2 regions of the Vibrio ponticus genome follow, and region 2 is predicted to be linked to the other one. Evidence: predicted binding sites of a transcription regulator. Region 2 holds the regulator's gene; the other holds the start of a gene.
What was found. The regulator CRP, encoded in region 2, controls carbon source genes, mostly activating them, when cyclic AMP is high. The targets are predictions, from matches to a motif close to TGTGANNNNNNTCACA.
Positions count from the first base shown of each region.

Region 1 (6,960 bases), 2.9 Mb from region 2:
TGGTTTGAGTCAACACCGATAGCGAATTTACCCGCATCTTTCGCTGCTTGGTAAACGCCCATACCAGTGCCGCCCGCCGCTGCGTAGATTACGTCAACGCCTTTAGAGAATTGAGATTTTGCAAGCTCTGAACCTTTTGCAGGGTCAGCAAACGCTGCTGGTGTAGAACCTGTCATGTTCAAGAAAGTTTCAACGCCAGGGTTTGCGTATTTTGCACCTTGACGGTAGCCACACTCAAACTTACGAATCAGTGGAATATCCATACCACCCACGAAACCAACTTTACCTGTTGCAGAGGCTTTAGCGGCAAGAGCACCAACTAGGAAAGAACCTTCGTGCTCTTTAAACACGATTGATTGTACGTTTGGCTTATCAACCACAGAGTCGATGATAGTGAACTGGATGTCTGGGTATTCTGTTGCTACTTTTTCAACAGCTGAAGACATGTTGAAACCCACTGCAACGATAGGAGTAAAGCCACGGCTTGCTAGACGACGCAGTCCTTGCTCACGCTGTGCTTCGTTTTGTGGTTCAAATTCACGTACTGTGATGCCCTTATCTGCGTTAAATACTTTCACGCCGTTTTGGTAAACTGCTTCGTTGAAAGATTTATCGAATTTACCAGCTGTATCATAAACAACCGCTGGCTTGGCTGCGAAAACACTGAACGATGACATAGCAAGCGCTAGAGTAGAGAGTTTCAGAATTGGATTTTTCACTATCAGATCCTTAGTAGTGCAAATGCGATATGAAAGTAGCTGCTCTCTGTTTTCACAATATAATAACAATTATGAAATCAATGTTTCGCTACATAGAGTAAATTAGGTCAAATTGTTGTCAAAATTAACCAATTTGAGTGGTGACACTCTTGACCATTAACTAGTCATTTTATCGTTTGCTTGGTTTATTTGAAACCAGTCAAGAATATAAAAATGTGATGCATATCAATAGAAAACGTTACCGTCAGTCAGATAAAGATCATATTTGTGATGTACGCATTTGTTGGAAAAATGCAATTTTTTTGTGTCGAGGAAAAAGTTAACTATGAGCTTGTTTGATACTCACTGTCATTTGGACTTAATGGTTGAAAAAGGGATTGATCTCGATGCGGCTTTAAGTGCAGCAAAACAGGCTGGTGTTGAGCAGATATTGGTGCCAGCTGTCGATGAAAGCAATTGGGACCGCATTGCCGATTATGCCGAGCAATACACTATGGTGAATTGGGCTATCGGTATCCACCCAATGTTTGTTGCTCCAAAGAGTCTTGAGCAAATTAATCGTATGCGTATGCGCCTTGAGTCAAATGCAAGCTGTATTGCGATTGGAGAGTGTGGGCTTGATTTTTACCATGGTCGAGATAATCAGCAACTCCAAACTGAGGTGTTGGTCGAGCAGCTTAAGCTAGCACAGCAGTTTGAATTGCCAGTATTGCTGCACGTAAGAAAAGCGCACCAAGAGCTAATTAAAGTACTCAAGCAATATCCATTGCCTTGCGGGGGAGTTGTGCACGGATTTACTGGCAGCTATGAACAGGGGATGGAGTATATAAAGCTTGGTTTGTGTCTCGGGGTCGGTGGTTCAATTACTTATCAAAGAGCGAATAAAACTCGTAATGCGGTCGCTCGCTTTCCTTTGGAATGTATTGTTTTTGAGACCGACTCGCCCGATATGCCATTGAGTGGTTATCAAGGAGAAGCAAATCAACCCAAATTCGTCAAAGATGTTCTATCTTCTTTTATATTGCTGCGAAATGAGTCTGAGCAAACGATTAGCAAAATAGTGGCAAAAACGACCGAAAAAATGTTTAAATTTTGCTGATTTATTGTGTGTTTAGTGTTGTCTGGCTCATTTAAACGGTTGCGTTTTGTGATTAATATCTCAATTGTTAATGTATAGTTCGTGTTGTGTGGTAAAAAATGCGAGGTGGGTACTACTTTTACTGAGTTCGATAAGTATAATCCACCGCGCTTTTGTAGCTCCACTTTGTAACACGCCAATAAATAACATAAGGAAGTCATAAACTATGAGCCTGTTTATGAGCCTAGTCGGTATGGTAGTGCTTCTTGCTATTGCATTTGCATTCTCATCAAACCGAAAAGCTATCAACTTAAGAACTGTAGGTGGCGCATTCGCTATCCAATTTGTACTTGGTGCATTCGTTCTATACGTGCCTTGGGGTCGTGATCTACTAAACGGTTTCTCTCAAGGTGTATCAAACGTTATCAACTACGGTAACGATGGTATTTCTTTCCTATTCGGTGGTCTTGTTTCTGACAAGATGTTCGAAGTATTTGGCGGCGGCGGCTTCATCTTCGCATTCCGTGTACTTCCAACACTGATTTTCTTCTCAGCACTGATTTCAGTACTGTACTACCTAGGCGTGATGCAATGGGTTATCAAAATCCTTGGTGGTGGTCTACAGAAAGCGCTAGGTACATCTCGCGCGGAATCAATGTCTGCAGCAGCTAACATTTTCGTAGGTCAAACTGAAGCACCTCTAGTGGTTCGCCCATTTGTTCCTAAAATGACTCAATCTGAGCTGTTTGCGGTAATGTGTGGTGGTCTAGCTTCTGTTGCTGGTGGTGTACTTGCTGGCTACGCTTCAATGGGGGTTCCTCTAGAGTACCTAGTAGCGGCATCATTCATGGCAGCACCTGGTGGTCTACTATTCGCTAAGATCCTTCACCCAGAGACTGAAAAGCCTGAAGAAGATATCGCAGCGGCAATGGACGGTGGCGATGACAAACCAACTAACGTTATCGACGCAGCAGCAGGCGGCGCGGCATCAGGTCTACAACTAGCACTTAACGTAGGTGCAATGCTAATCGCATTCGTAGGTCTAATCGCTCTAGTTAACGGTATGCTAGGTGGCATCGGTGGTTGGTTCGGTATGCCGGATCTAACACTACAACTAATCCTAGGTTACCTATTCTCTCCACTAGCATTCCTAATTGGTGTGCCATGGGATGAAGCAATCGTTGCAGGTTCATTTATCGGTCAAAAACTGGTAATCAACGAATTCGTAGCTTACTTGAACTTCACACCTTACATCGGTGAGAGTGCACAAGTAGTTGCAGCAACAGGTGAGATCATGTCTGACAAGACAGTGGCAATCATCTCGTTCGCTCTATGTGGCTTTGCAAACCTATCGTCTATCGCGATTCTACTAGGCGGTCTAGGTAGCTTGGCTCCAGCTCGTCGTGGCGATATCGCACGTATGGGTATGAAAGCAGTTCTTGCTGGTACATTATCTAACTTAATGGCAGCAACAATTGCAGGCTTCTGTCTAAGCCTAGCAGCTCTATAATTCGAGCTCGTTTAATATAGACGCCACTTGAAATTATGCCCTGTAGCACTCATATGCTGCGGGGCATTTTTTGTTTTTACCTAGGGTAATTTTCTTTTTCACAAGGCTTGTGAATAAAGGCGAATACCCGGTAAAGTTTTTTGAGATACAAACCGTTTGCGCGCTATTTGCCACTACAGTTTTGTGCGGTTTCTTTATAAGGTAAGCGTCATTGATTGAATTTGGATTAAATTGCGTTCAAATTAGCAATGAATTCTCACTATCAGGTAAATGATTTACCTGACAATGCATATAGCGCGAGCCAGGTGCGAGGTTATATGCTATTAAAGACACCGCAATCATTGATTGTTGTGCCATAGGGCCAAACTGGTACTGTGCGGTGACAAGGATAGCAATTGGGGCAAATTCGCTGTTTGCCACCGAGTCTTCAAGGAACCAAGTCCGTTCATCAATAACTGTTTTCTCAGCCTATACTCAGAGTGCAGAGAATCAGTCACATTTTTGAATATTGATCGGAGATAGAAATGAGCGATTTAAAAGCAGCAGCGTTACGTGCACTTCAACTTATGGACCTAACGACGCTAAATGACGACGACACAGATGCGAAAGTTATTTCACTTTGTCACGATGCAAAAACAGCCGTAGGTAACACAGCTGCGATCTGTATCTACCCTCGCTTTATTCCTATTGCTAAGAAGACACTTCGTGAGCAAGGTACGCCAGAAGTACGTATCGCAACTGTAACTAACTTCCCTCACGGTAACGACGATATCGAAATCGCAGTAGCGGAAACGAAAGCAGCTGTAGCATACGGTGCTGATGAAGTAGACGTAGTATTCCCTTACCGCGCCCTAATCGCAGGTAACGAAGAAGTGGGCTTTGAGCTAGTTAAACAATGTAAAGCAGCATGTGGTGACAGCGTTCTACTTAAAGTAATCATCGAAACAGGTGAACTGAAAGAAGAAGCGCTAATCAAGAAAGCATCACAAATCTGTATCGAAGCAGGTGCTGACTTTATTAAAACTTCAACTGGTAAAGTGCCAGTGAACGCAACACCAGAATACGCGCGCATGATGCTAGAAGTGATTCGTGACATGAACGTAGCTGAGACTGTTGGTTTCAAACCAGCGGGTGGTGTACGTACTGCAGAAGATGCGCAAGCTTACCTAGCAATGGCTGACGAAATTCTAGGTGACAACTGGGTTGATGCTCGTCACTACCGTTTCGGTGCATCGAGCCTACTGACTAACCTTCTTAATACATTAGAAGTGACAGACGAGAAAGCGGATCCAGCCGCTTACTAATATCTTCGTCATATTTGAAACTGCAACGTCGTTTGCTGCATAAATTATCTCTAATCACATAGTTGTCTATGCTCATAGAGATAATTTACTGGCAGCCTAGTTGCAGCTCCAACTATTTAGAAGATAGCGTAAAAATTTAGTCTGTTTGATGAAGTGGTGCTCGCCACCACTTCAATCTCTACCTCTTTACCTTACAACCTTACTCATACGAGTACGGGAGGACCTAATGTATTTACCACAAGAGATCATTCGTAAAAAGCGTGATGGCGAAGTGCTAACCGCTGACGAAATTAACTTCTTTATTCAAGGCGTTGCCAACAACACCGTTTCTGAAGGTCAAATCGCAGCGTTTGCGATGACGATTTTCTTCAATGAGATGACAATGGATGAGCGAATTGCACTGACGTGTGCGATGCGTGATTCTGGCATGGTTATCGATTGGAGCCACATGAACTTTGGTGGTCCAATTGTTGATAAACACTCAACTGGTGGTGTGGGCGATGTAACTTCACTGATGCTTGGCCCAATGGTGGCAGCATGTGGTGGCTTTGTACCAATGATTTCTGGTCGTGGTCTCGGACACACGGGTGGTACGCTAGATAAGCTTGAGTCGATTCCTGGCTATAACATCACGCCAACCAATGATGTGTTTGGTCAAGTAACCAAAGACGCTGGCGTTGCTATTATTGGTCAAACTGGCGATCTAGCGCCTGCTGATAAGCGTGTATACGCAACTCGTGATATCACCGCTACCGTAGACAACATTTCTCTTATTACTGCGTCAATTCTATCGAAGAAACTGGCAGCAGGTCTTGAATCACTTGTGATGGATGTAAAAGTAGGTTCTGGCGCATTTATGCCAACTTATGAAGCATCTGAAGAACTTGCGAAGTCTATCGTGGCTGTGGCAAATGGCGCAGGCACTAAGACCACGGCAATTCTAACCGATATGAACCAAGTGTTGGCTTCATCAGCGGGTAACGCTGTGGAAGTGCGTGAAGCGGTCCGTTTCCTAACGGGCGAATACCGTAACCCGCGTCTACTTGAAGTGACTTTGGCATCGTGTGCGGAAATGCTAGTACTTGGTAAGTTGGCAGAAAACACAGAAGCTGCGAACGCTAAGTTGATGGAAGTTTTAGACAACGGCAAAGCGGCTGAATGTTTCGGTAAGATGGTTGCAGGTCTTGGCGGTCCAGCTGATTTTGTTGAAAACTACGACAACTACCTAGAAAAAGCAGAGATTATCAAACCTGTGTTCGCAGAACAGCATGGTGTGGTTTCTGCGATGGATACACGTGCAATTGGTATGGCAGTAGTCTCTATGGGTGGTGGTCGCCGCGTTGCGACTGACAGCATTGATTATGCGGTAGGCTTTGATGGCTTCATTCGTTTGGGTGAAGTTGCTGATGAAAGCAAACCACTGGCTGTGATTCACGCACGTAGTGAGGAGCAGTGGCAAGATGCAGCGAACGCGCTGCGCAAAGCAATTACTATTGGTGGTGAGTACACCCCAACTCCAAACGTTTACTGCCAGATCCGCGCAGAAGACGTTTAATAATAATAAGGCCTGCTTTCACAACAACGATTTCTAAGTGGGCCTGAGGAACGAGCAATGAAAAGAGCATTTATTTTAGTCCTAGATTCATTTGGTATCGGCGCGACAGCGGATGCTGATAAGTTCGGTGATGTAGGTTCAGATACGCTAGGTCATATCGCAGAACAGTGTGATAAAGGTTTGGCTGACAATGAAAAGCGTAGCGGCATGCTAACGCTACCAAACCTATCTAAATTGGGTTTGGCGATGGCACACAAAGAGTCGACTGGTCATTTTGCACCTGGCTTAGACGCAGATGCAGAGATCATTGGTGCTTACGGTCATGCAGCGGAGCTATCTTCTGGTAAAGATACTCCGTCAGGTCACTGGGAAATCGCTGGCGTGCCAGTGCTATTTGAGTGGGGCTACTTCACTGATAAAGCAAACAGCTTCCCTAAAGAGTTGACCGATCGCATTCTTGCTCGCGCAGGTCTTGATGGTTTCCTCGGTAACTGCCACGCATCAGGTACGCAAGTATTGGATGATCTTGGTGAAGAACACATGAAAACTGGCTTGCCAATTTTCTACACTTCAGCAGATTCAGTATTCCAAATTGCCTGTCATGAAGAGACGTTTGGTTTAGAACGCTTACTTGAACTATGCCAAATTGCGCGTGAAGAATTGGCTGACTACAACATCGGTCGCGTTATCGCTCGTCCATTTGTGGGTCCAGGTAAAGGTCAATTTGAGCGCACTGGTAACCGTCGCGATCTATCGGTTGAGCCGCCAGCAGCTACTGTGCTGCAAAAGCTTGC
Region 1 is NZ_AP019657.1:286,821-293,780, forward strand. Features, by position in the region: gene GZN30_RS01300 (BMP family lipoprotein) at 1-719, opposite strand, end outside; gene GZN30_RS01305 (TatD family hydrolase) at 1,045-1,818, shown strand; gene GZN30_RS01310 (NupC/NupG family nucleoside CNT transporter) at 2,024-3,307, shown strand; gene deoC (deoxyribose-phosphate aldolase) at 3,832-4,611, shown strand; gene deoA (thymidine phosphorylase) at 4,838-6,166, shown strand; gene GZN30_RS01325 (phosphopentomutase) at 6,224-6,960, shown strand, end outside.
Region 1: GZN30_RS01310 (NupC/NupG family nucleoside CNT transporter) is a predicted target of CRP. The motif match lies at 1,866-1,881, and genes of this name have one in related genera.

Region 2 (9,370 bases):
GGGATTACGTGCGCATGCTTGCGCAATAACGTCAAACAGTTAAGGAATGATGATATGACACAGTGGATAGCAGGTAAGTGGCTAGAAGGTGCAGGTGAAACGATAGAGTCAACCACGCCATACAGTGGTGAAGTGGTATGGCAAAGCCGTAGCGCAACGGCGGCTCAAGTGGATGAGGCGGTTTCATCCGCAAGACGGGCATTTTTAAGCTGGAAAAAGCTGAGCTTTGAGCAGCGTGAAGCGGTCGTGTTGCGCTTTGCCGAATTGGTCAAAGCCAATAGCGAGCAAGTTGCTGAGGTGATAGCCAAAGAGACCGGGAAGCCGCTGTGGGAAACGCGTACGGAAGCGGCGGCTATGGCGGGTAAAATTGCCATTTCAATTCGAGCTTATCATCAGCGCACGGGTGAGTCGCAACGTGAGGCGGCAGGTAATCAAATCGTGCTGCGTCACAGACCGTTAGGCGTTATGGCAGTTTTTGGTCCTTATAATTTTCCTGCCCATTTACCCAATGGGCATATCGTTCCTGCGCTGTTAGCCGGTAATACCGTGGTGTTTAAGCCGTCGGAGCAAACTCCGTGGACGGGTGAACTGGCGATGAAACTTTGGCAGAAAGCGGGTTTGCCTGATGGCGTGATTAACTTAGTTCAAGGCGGCAAAGAGACCGGGATCGCGCTCGCTGAATCAAAAGGGATTGATGGGCTGTTGTTTACCGGTAGCGCCAATACTGGACACTTACTGCATCGCCAGTTTGCAGGTCAGCCAGATAAAATGCTGGCGCTGGAGATGGGCGGTAACAACCCGATGGTGATTTCAGAGCAGTACGGCGATCTTGATGCGACCGTCTATACCATTATCCAATCCGCATTTATCAGTGCTGGTCAGCGTTGCACCTGTGCGCGCCGACTTTATATACCAAGCGGTGATAAAGGTGACCAACTGCTGGTGAGACTGGTCGAAGCCACGCGTAATATTCGTGTTGATCAACCTTTTGCCGACCCGGCGCCTTTTATGGGACCACAGATCTCTCAAGCGGCAGCGAACATAATCCTCGATGCTCAGCAAAACCTGCAGTCACTCGGTGGTGAAAGTCTCATTGAAGCAAAGTTAGGTTCATGCGCGTTTGTTTCACCGGGCATCATTGATGTAACAGCTGTCGAATCGTTGCCAGATGAAGAGTATTTCGGTCCTTTACTGCAAGTGATTCGCTATCAAGGCATTGAGCAAGCGGTAGAGTTCGCCAATGATACTCGCTTTGGTTTGTCGGCAGGGTTAGTCTCCACCGATGACGCGGAGTGGGAATATTTTGTTGAGCACATTCGCGCCGGTATCGTTAACCGTAATCGTCAGTTAACCGGAGCCAGTGGCGATGCGCCATTTGGTGGACCGGGCGCATCGGGTAACTTGCGTCCAAGTGCTTATTACGCGGCTGACTACTGCGCCTACCCAATGGCTTCGATGGAAGGTGAGCAAACCTTGTTACCTGATAGCTTAAGCCCGGGTATCATCTTGTAAAAACTTAGACTAAGTCACATAGGTTAATACTCTAGTGACTTAGTCTTACACTACACTTGATTGACTTACTCAAAGAACAATAACAACACCCTACACCGAAACAAGGAGGCGCTATGACGCCAGATACATTGTTCCAGTCGCTATGGGAAGATTATACCTCACGCCTTTGCCCCTCAGCGGGTAATGTGCATAAGCTGCTGCAAGAAGATGAACCACTCATCAATGACCACATTGCCCTGCGTACCTTCAACTTAGCGCCAGTTGAGTTAGAGGTGTTAGCTAAACCTTTCTTAGCGTTAGGCTACCAAGAAGCTGGCGATTATCTGTTTGAAGCCAAAAAACTGGTCGCCAAGCACTATCAACACCCTGATCCAACTCAACCTAAAGTGTTTATTAGTCAACTTAAAGTCGAAGAGTGCTCTGCGCAGCTACAAACGATAGTCAAACAGTTGGTTGCTCAAGTATCCGCGGAGGATATGCAAGGTAGTGAGTTTTTGTACGCTGGTCGTCCTTGGCAATTGACGCATCAAGATTATCAACTGCTCGCACAAGAGAGTGAGTACGCCGCGTGGTTAGCCGCGCACGGTTATGGCGCCAACCACTTTACTGTGAGTGTTAATCAGCTCAATCAGTTTGACCAAGTGCAACAGGTGAATGACTATCTCAAAGCTTGTGGTTTTGTGATTAACCAATCCGGCGGAGAGGTAAAAGGTTCCCCCGATGTGTTGCTCGAACAATCGTCTACCATGGCAGATAAAGTTCAAGTGGAATTTGAGGATGGGGTAGTGCTTATCCCCGGAGGTTTCTACGAGTTTGCTAAGCGCTACCCAATGGCAGACGGTGAGCTTTACCCCGGCTTTGTCGCCGCATCAGCCGATAAGATATTTGAGAGTACCAACGGATAACGGAACGCTGCCGCTTACGGAGGTGGGAATGCTTCGCGCACGGAACGCTGCCGCTTACGGAGGTGGGAATGCTTCGCGCACGGAACGCTGCCGCTTACGGAGGTGGGAATGCTTCGCGCACGGAACGCTGCCGCTTACGGAGGTGGGAATGCTTCGCGCACGGAACGCTGCCGCTCACGGATGTGGGAATGCTTTGCGCACGGAACGCTGCCGCTTACGGATGCGGGAATGCTTCGCGCACGGAACGCTGTCGCTTACGGCTACGGGAATGCTTCTCACACGGAATGCTGCCGCTGACAGATATTGGAGTGCTTCGTGTATGGAACGGGGTTTAAGTTGTTTTATCTCGAAGTCCGATCTCGGAGCGAAGCGTTCCAAATTCTCGATTCCGCTAAAGAAAAAAGCCACCCGAGGGTGGCTTTTGTAATCTTATTCGCTCACAGGTGTGAATTAGCGAGTGCCGTACACAACGATAGTTTTACCGTGAGCAGAGATTAGGTTCTGCTCTTCTAGCATCTTCAAGATACGACCAACCGTTTCACGAGAACAGCCAACGATTTGACCGATTTCTTGACGTGTGATCTTGATTTGCATGCCGTCTGGGTGAGTCATCGCATCAGGTTGTTTCGCTAGGTTTAGTAGCGTTTGCGCGATACGACCAGTTACATCTAGGAATGCTAGGTCACCCACTTTTTGGCTAGTCACTTGTAGGCGACGTGCCATTTGCGAAGACAGACGCATAAGAATGTCTGGGTTTACTTGGATAAGTTGACGGAATTTCTTAAATGAAATTTCAGCTACTTCACAAGGAGACTTGGCACGAACCCAAGCTGTGCGCTCTTGATCTTCTTCAAATAGACCAAGCTCACCGATGAAATCACCTTGGTTTAGGTAAGAAAGGATCATTTCCTTACCTTCTTCGTCCTTGATAAGAACCGCAACAGAACCCTTAACGATGTAGTACAAAGTTTCTGCTTTCTCGCCCGCATGAATTAGCGTGCTTTTTGATGGGTACTTATGAATATGACAGTGTGAAAGGAACCACTCTAATGTTGGATCGGTTTGAGGTTTACCTAGAACCATAATATCTCACTTCCTCTGCAGGGTACGCTTGCGCTTTCCATGTTGTTGCTAAGCCCAAAATGGGGATAACTAGGATAAGAGCACTTTACTAGTGCTGCAAGCTATCTTGTGTTTCGGTTTCAAATAGTATCCTTTTTCCCAAAGGATTTCTTGATTTTAATCGGGTACAGGGTGCTATTTTATAAGCGAAAACGTGCACATGATCACGGTATGAAAAGTAATCGCGTTTATCGCTACCTAAATGACTTAAAAACGCGGACTTCAGAGTCTCGTCACGGTGCCTGATTTACCACAAAGGTAACAGGCACAATGCCGCCCAGGGGTAAGTATTCTCTAGGTCGTTTGTACGTGACTCGCTCAGTAATACTCACACTTTTAGGTGACTTGGGTTACGCTATTTAGCCAATTTTGCCCGTTTCTATTAACTGCTGAAGAATCGGTCTGACAATCAGTTCCATCGCAAAACTCATTTTGCCACCAGGGACAACGAGCGTGTTGTGACGCGACATGAATGACCCATCTATCATTGCTAATAGGTAGGGATAGTCAACGTTTTTGAAGCCACGTAAGCGGATTACCACAAAGCTTTCATCTAAGCTTGGAATCCCCTTCGCATCCAGCGGGTTGGAGGTATCCACGGTCGGCACACGTTGGAAGTTAATATGGGTGCGAGAAAATTGTGGCGTAATGTAGTTTAGGTAATCATCCATTGAGCGAACAATTGAGTCCATGACCGCTTCACGAGAATGACCTCGGTCACGAGTATCGCGGACGAACTTTTGAATCCACTCAAGGTTGACGATCGGCACCATGCCAATCAGAAAGTCGACATGTTGAGACACATTAACATCACCATCCACCACGCCGCCATGCAAGCCTTCGTAGAACAGAACATCACTGTCTTCTGGGAGCTCTTGCCATGGCGTAAAAGTGCCGGGCATTTGGTTGTAAGGCACCGCTTCATCAAAAGTGTGCAAGTAGCGACGGACTTTACCGCTGCCATCTTCACCGTATTGACGGAAAAACTCAGCCAGAGCAGGGAAGTCGTTCGCTTGCGGACCAAAGTAGCTGATATGGCGACCTTGTTCACGGGCTTTGCGGATCTCCACATCCATTTCAGGACGTGTAAAACGATGGAAGCTATCCCCCTCAACCCAGGCGGGTTTGATGTCCATCATATTGAACATCTTGCGAAAGGCTTCGGAGGTCGTGGTAGTACCCGCACCAGAAGAACCAGTGACGGCAATGATTGGATGCTTTGCTGACATGACAAACCCTGTCTAAAACTAACGTTCCTGTTAATAATTATGTTTGTTCCAAGTCAGTACTGCGCTGGGCAGACTTATTTGGATATCACAGCAATATAACATGCTTTAACTTTTTGTTTAAAAGATTCTACTGTGGGCATGGGTGAAGAAAATACGGTGTAGCGGCACAGAAGTGTCTATGCCGCATAGAGATTAGAATTTCTGTTTAAGCTGAATATCCACGGTTTCGTGCAACTCAGAATAGACAATCACTGCCTCGCCAGAAGCGAGCTGAGCTTTTACTTGATCGACTTTAGCTTGTAGTGAAACCTCAACCGCACCGTAGTCGGTTCCTTCACGTAGTACAAACTCACGAATTAAATTGTCTAGGGTATCGGCAGCAATTTCTTGCCAAGGGATAATCATAAATACCTCTTACTTTTATGATTGGGAGAGAGCCAGTCTTGCTGGCTCTAACATTATGCGGTTTTTAGTGGCTGATAGTAAGCGGGTAGCATCTCTTCTAGCCAGAATCTTGGTTTGAGCAGTGAGCCAGTGACAAAGCCGACGTGCCCGCCGTTATCCAGCAGTCGATAGTCGATATTGTCAGGCAGCACAAAGTGAGGGATCACCGCATCAGTCATAAAGGGATCATCTTTGGCGTGAATGATCTGGGTTGGCAGTTTGATCTGTTGCAGGCGATGGATGCCTGAGCAGCGCTGATAATAATCTTCTGCATCTTTAAAGCCATGCAGTGGCGCGGTAATCAAATCGTCAAAGTCGTATAACTTAGTCACGCGCTTAATGGTTTGGTAGGTGAGCCCAAGTTCACCTTTAAGTAGATGGTGCTTGCGCAGCGCGTTACGCTTGAGTGACTTAAGTAAGTAGGCTTTGTAGAGCTTCGAGAAACCTTGTTCAATACGACTTGAGCATGCTGAGAGGTCGAGTGGTGCCGAGATAATCGATGCGGCATTGAGCAGTGGTTCATCAGCATACTCAGCTAGATAGTTAGCCAGCATATTACCGCCGAGAGAAATGCCTACCGCAACTTTGGTCTGTTGAGGAAATTGCTGCTCAATGTGCTCTAAGAAGAAACGTGCATCTTCTACTTCACCGGAGTGATAGGCGCGTGGCAAGCGATTCGGCTTACCGCTACAACCGCGAAAATGCATCATCACCGATAGCCAACCTTGCTTGGCGAAGGCTGACATCAATCCATTGGCGTATGGGCTATAAAAACAACCCTCTAAACCATGAAACAGAATAAACAGCGGTTTGTTTTGTGCAGCATCGGAGTGGGGATCTTCACTCCAAGCAAGATCGATAAAATCACCGTCTGGGGTATCGAGGGTTTGCCAAATGGGTTCAAACAGCGCTTTTTTACGAATAAAACGTGGCGCTAGAGTTTGCATGTGGGGATTGGTCATGCCCGAGGCAGCAGTAAAGTTTGTCATAGCGTGTCAGTTGGGTTATCCGGTACAAAGGGTTGAGAGAAAATGGAGTAAAGGTGCTCTCCATCTAACTGACGACAATAACGCAGAGTTAGGGACTCATCATCGGCGTTGTGCAGAGTAAGCCCATTGATGCAATCAACTAAATCTGACTGTTGTTGCTTTTCTAGTTGTAGTTCAAATTGTAAGGTTTCACGATACAAGGTATCGGGCACATTACGTTTGAGTTTTCGGCGTAGTTCTCGGAAGCTGCTGAGAAGCGTTTCAGAGCGGCTCAAGCACTGTTCGACTTGAGCCCAATCTTGTGGCGCGATAGTCGCGCCTTGTTCATCCAGCCACTTGAGAAGCAGCAGGAGGTTAACGTTACCATGGTGATGGTTTTGCAGAGTTAAGCACGCTTCTTTCACTTCTCGCACACTGTAGTATTGCAAGCTAAACTGCCAAAGGCGTTCTAGGGTAAGTGAAAGGTATACGCGCTCATTACTCATTGATCACTGAACTCCTGTTCCATCTGCTCTAGCTCTTCTTGAAGAGCCATCCATTCCATTTCTACGTCTTCTAACTCAGCTTTGCTGGAGGCTTGTATCGCGAGAACTTGATTAAGTTTAGCCTTGTTTTCGGCTTCATACAGTGAGTTATCCGCTAATTGTTGCTCTGCATTGGCAAGTTGTTCACCTAATTTATCCATTTTCTCTTCGAGTTTGGACAGGTTTTTGCGAATTGGGGCAGTCAGTTTACGGAACTCGGCTTCGCGACGTTTTTGATCTTTTTTCGCTGCGGCACTGTTGGCGGTATTTTTCTCTGGTTGTTCCGCTTGTGCTTCACGACGATCCGCTTTTTGTTGCTCTGTCAGCCACTTGTAGTAGTCGTTCAAGTCACCATCAAATGGCGCTACTTGGCGGTCATGGACGAGGTAAAGGTCATCGGTGGTCGCACGCAGTAGGTAACGGTCGTGGGAGACAATCACCATTGCACCTTCAAAGGTTTGCAGTGCCATGGTTAATGCCTGACGCATATCCAAGTCCAAGTGGTTGGTTGGTTCGTCGAGCAGCAGCAAGTTTGGCTTTTGCCACACTATTAATGCCAATACCAAACGCGCTTTTTCACCACCAGAGAAAGGTGCCACTTTCTCCAACGCTTTGTCGCCTTGGAAGCCAAAGCTACCTAGGTAATCGCGCAGTTGTTGTTCGGTGTGTTTTGGCGCGATCTGCATCATGTGCTGCAAAGGCGTTTCTTCAGGGTGTAGTGTTTCTAACTGATGCTGGGCAAAGTAACCGATTTTTACCCCTTGAGAGTATGTCAGTTCACCGCTTTGAGGCTTATGCTCACCAGAGAGCAATTTGATCAGCGTCGATTTACCCGCACCGTTACGACCCAGTAGACCAATGCGGCTACCCGGTACGAGGTTAAGACGGATTTTCTCGAGAATTAGGTTATCACCGTAACCGGCTGATGCTTCATCCATCATAATGATTGGGTTTGGCAAGGCTTCTGGCTCACGGAATTCAAAACTAAATGGGTTATCAAACTGCGCAGGTAGCACTTTTTCCATTCGCTCAAGGGCTTTGATGCGGCTTTGTGCTTGGCGCGCTTTCGAAGCTTTGTAGCGGAAACGATCAATATAGCTTTGCATGTGTGCCATATGCTTTTGCTGTTTGGCATACATAGCTTGTTGCAGGATCAGTTTCTGCGCACGTTGATCTTCAAACGATGAGTAGTTACCGGTGTACTCATTCAGCTTTTGGTTTTCAACGTGAATGATGCGACCGACGATTGGGTCAAGGAAATCACGGTCGTGTGAGATCAGCACTAATGTACCTGGATAGTTTTGTAGCCAGCGTTCTAGCCACATTACCGCATCTAAGTCCAAGTGGTTGGTTGGCTCGTCGAGCAATAGCAGGTCAGAGCGGCATAGCAGTGCTTGCGCAAGGTTAAGACGCATACGCCAACCACCAGAGAACTGAGTGAGGTGCCAACTCATCTGTGGCTGAGTAAAGCCCAGACCATCCAAGAGTTCTGCCGCACGAGCACGAATACTGTAGCCACCGATGGTTTCGATTTTGCCATGCAGCTCAGCGACGAGTGTGCCGTTATCCGCTTGCTCAGCTTGCGCCAGTTGTTGCTCAAGGGCGCGGTACTCACGATCACCATCAATCACATATTCAAGTGCGGTTCGGTCAAGTGCAGGGGTTTCCTGAGCGACCCAAGCTAACTCCCAGTGCGCTGGTTTGCTAAAATTACCAGCATCAATAGAAAGTTCATCTTTGATCAAAGCAAAGAGGGTCGACTTACCACAACCGTTCTTACCCACTAGACCGACTTTATCGCCAGGGTGGATGGTTGCAGATGCATTTTCTAGCAGGGGTTTACCGCCGCGTAGCAATTGAATATCAGAGAAGGTAATCATAGAGTTTTGTTTTTTCTTTAATCGTTTCCGCACGCATAGTAGGAGGATTGGTCGAAAAAGTCGATCATTGCGTTATCCCTCTCAACCGCGTATAACAAAATGATAACGAAAATAAAAGGAATGCTGTACAAGTAATGGATTTATCAGCTACTGCCCAGTCGAAAGTACTAGTTATTTACGCTCATCCGGAATCACAAACGTCCGTCGCCAATCAAGTGATGATCAATAAGATCGCCTCACTAGATAATGTCACTGTGCGCGATCTTTACGCCCTTTATCCCGATTTTTTTATTGATGTTAGTGCAGAACATCAAGCGCTACTAGAGCATGATGTGATCGTGTTTCATCACCCTATGTACCTCTACTCCTGTCCGTCATTACTCAAAGAGTGGCTTGACCGAGTATTAGGTAAAAAAGGTTTTGCTTATGGTGAGGGAAGCGCACTGCGTGGCAAATATTGGCGCAGCGTGATCACCACGGGTGGTAAGCAAGAAGCTTTTGGCGAGCATGGTTACAACAAATATCCCCTTGAACAGATCCTGCAACCGTTTGAACTGACGGCAGCCTTATGTCGCATGAATTGGATTGAGCCTTTAGTGCTTTATTGGGCGCGTAACGTTTCTGATGGTGAGCGAGAAGCGCATGCAGAGCGCTATCGTCAATGGCTACTCAAGCCACTGCAAGATGTGAGTGTGATCAGTGGTGAAGTGGTGAACTTGCACTCCAATAGGCAAGGAGGTAGCCATGGCTCTAGAAAGTGATTTT
Region 2 is NZ_AP019657.1:3,158,694-3,168,063, forward strand. Features, by position in the region: gene astA (arginine N-succinyltransferase) at 1-29, shown strand, start outside; gene astD (succinylglutamate-semialdehyde dehydrogenase) at 55-1,512, shown strand; gene GZN30_RS14260 (DUF1338 domain-containing protein) at 1,626-2,417, shown strand; gene crp (cAMP-activated global transcriptional regulator CRP) at 2,868-3,500, opposite strand; gene GZN30_RS14270 (phosphoribulokinase) at 3,899-4,768, opposite strand; gene GZN30_RS14275 (YheU family protein) at 4,961-5,173, opposite strand; gene GZN30_RS14280 (hydrolase) at 5,227-6,201, opposite strand; gene GZN30_RS14285 (TIGR02444 family protein) at 6,198-6,686, opposite strand; gene GZN30_RS14290 (ABC transporter ATP-binding protein) at 6,683-8,605, opposite strand; gene kefG (glutathione-regulated potassium-efflux system ancillary protein KefG) at 8,740-9,366, shown strand; gene kefB (glutathione-regulated potassium-efflux system protein KefB) at 9,350-9,370, shown strand, end outside.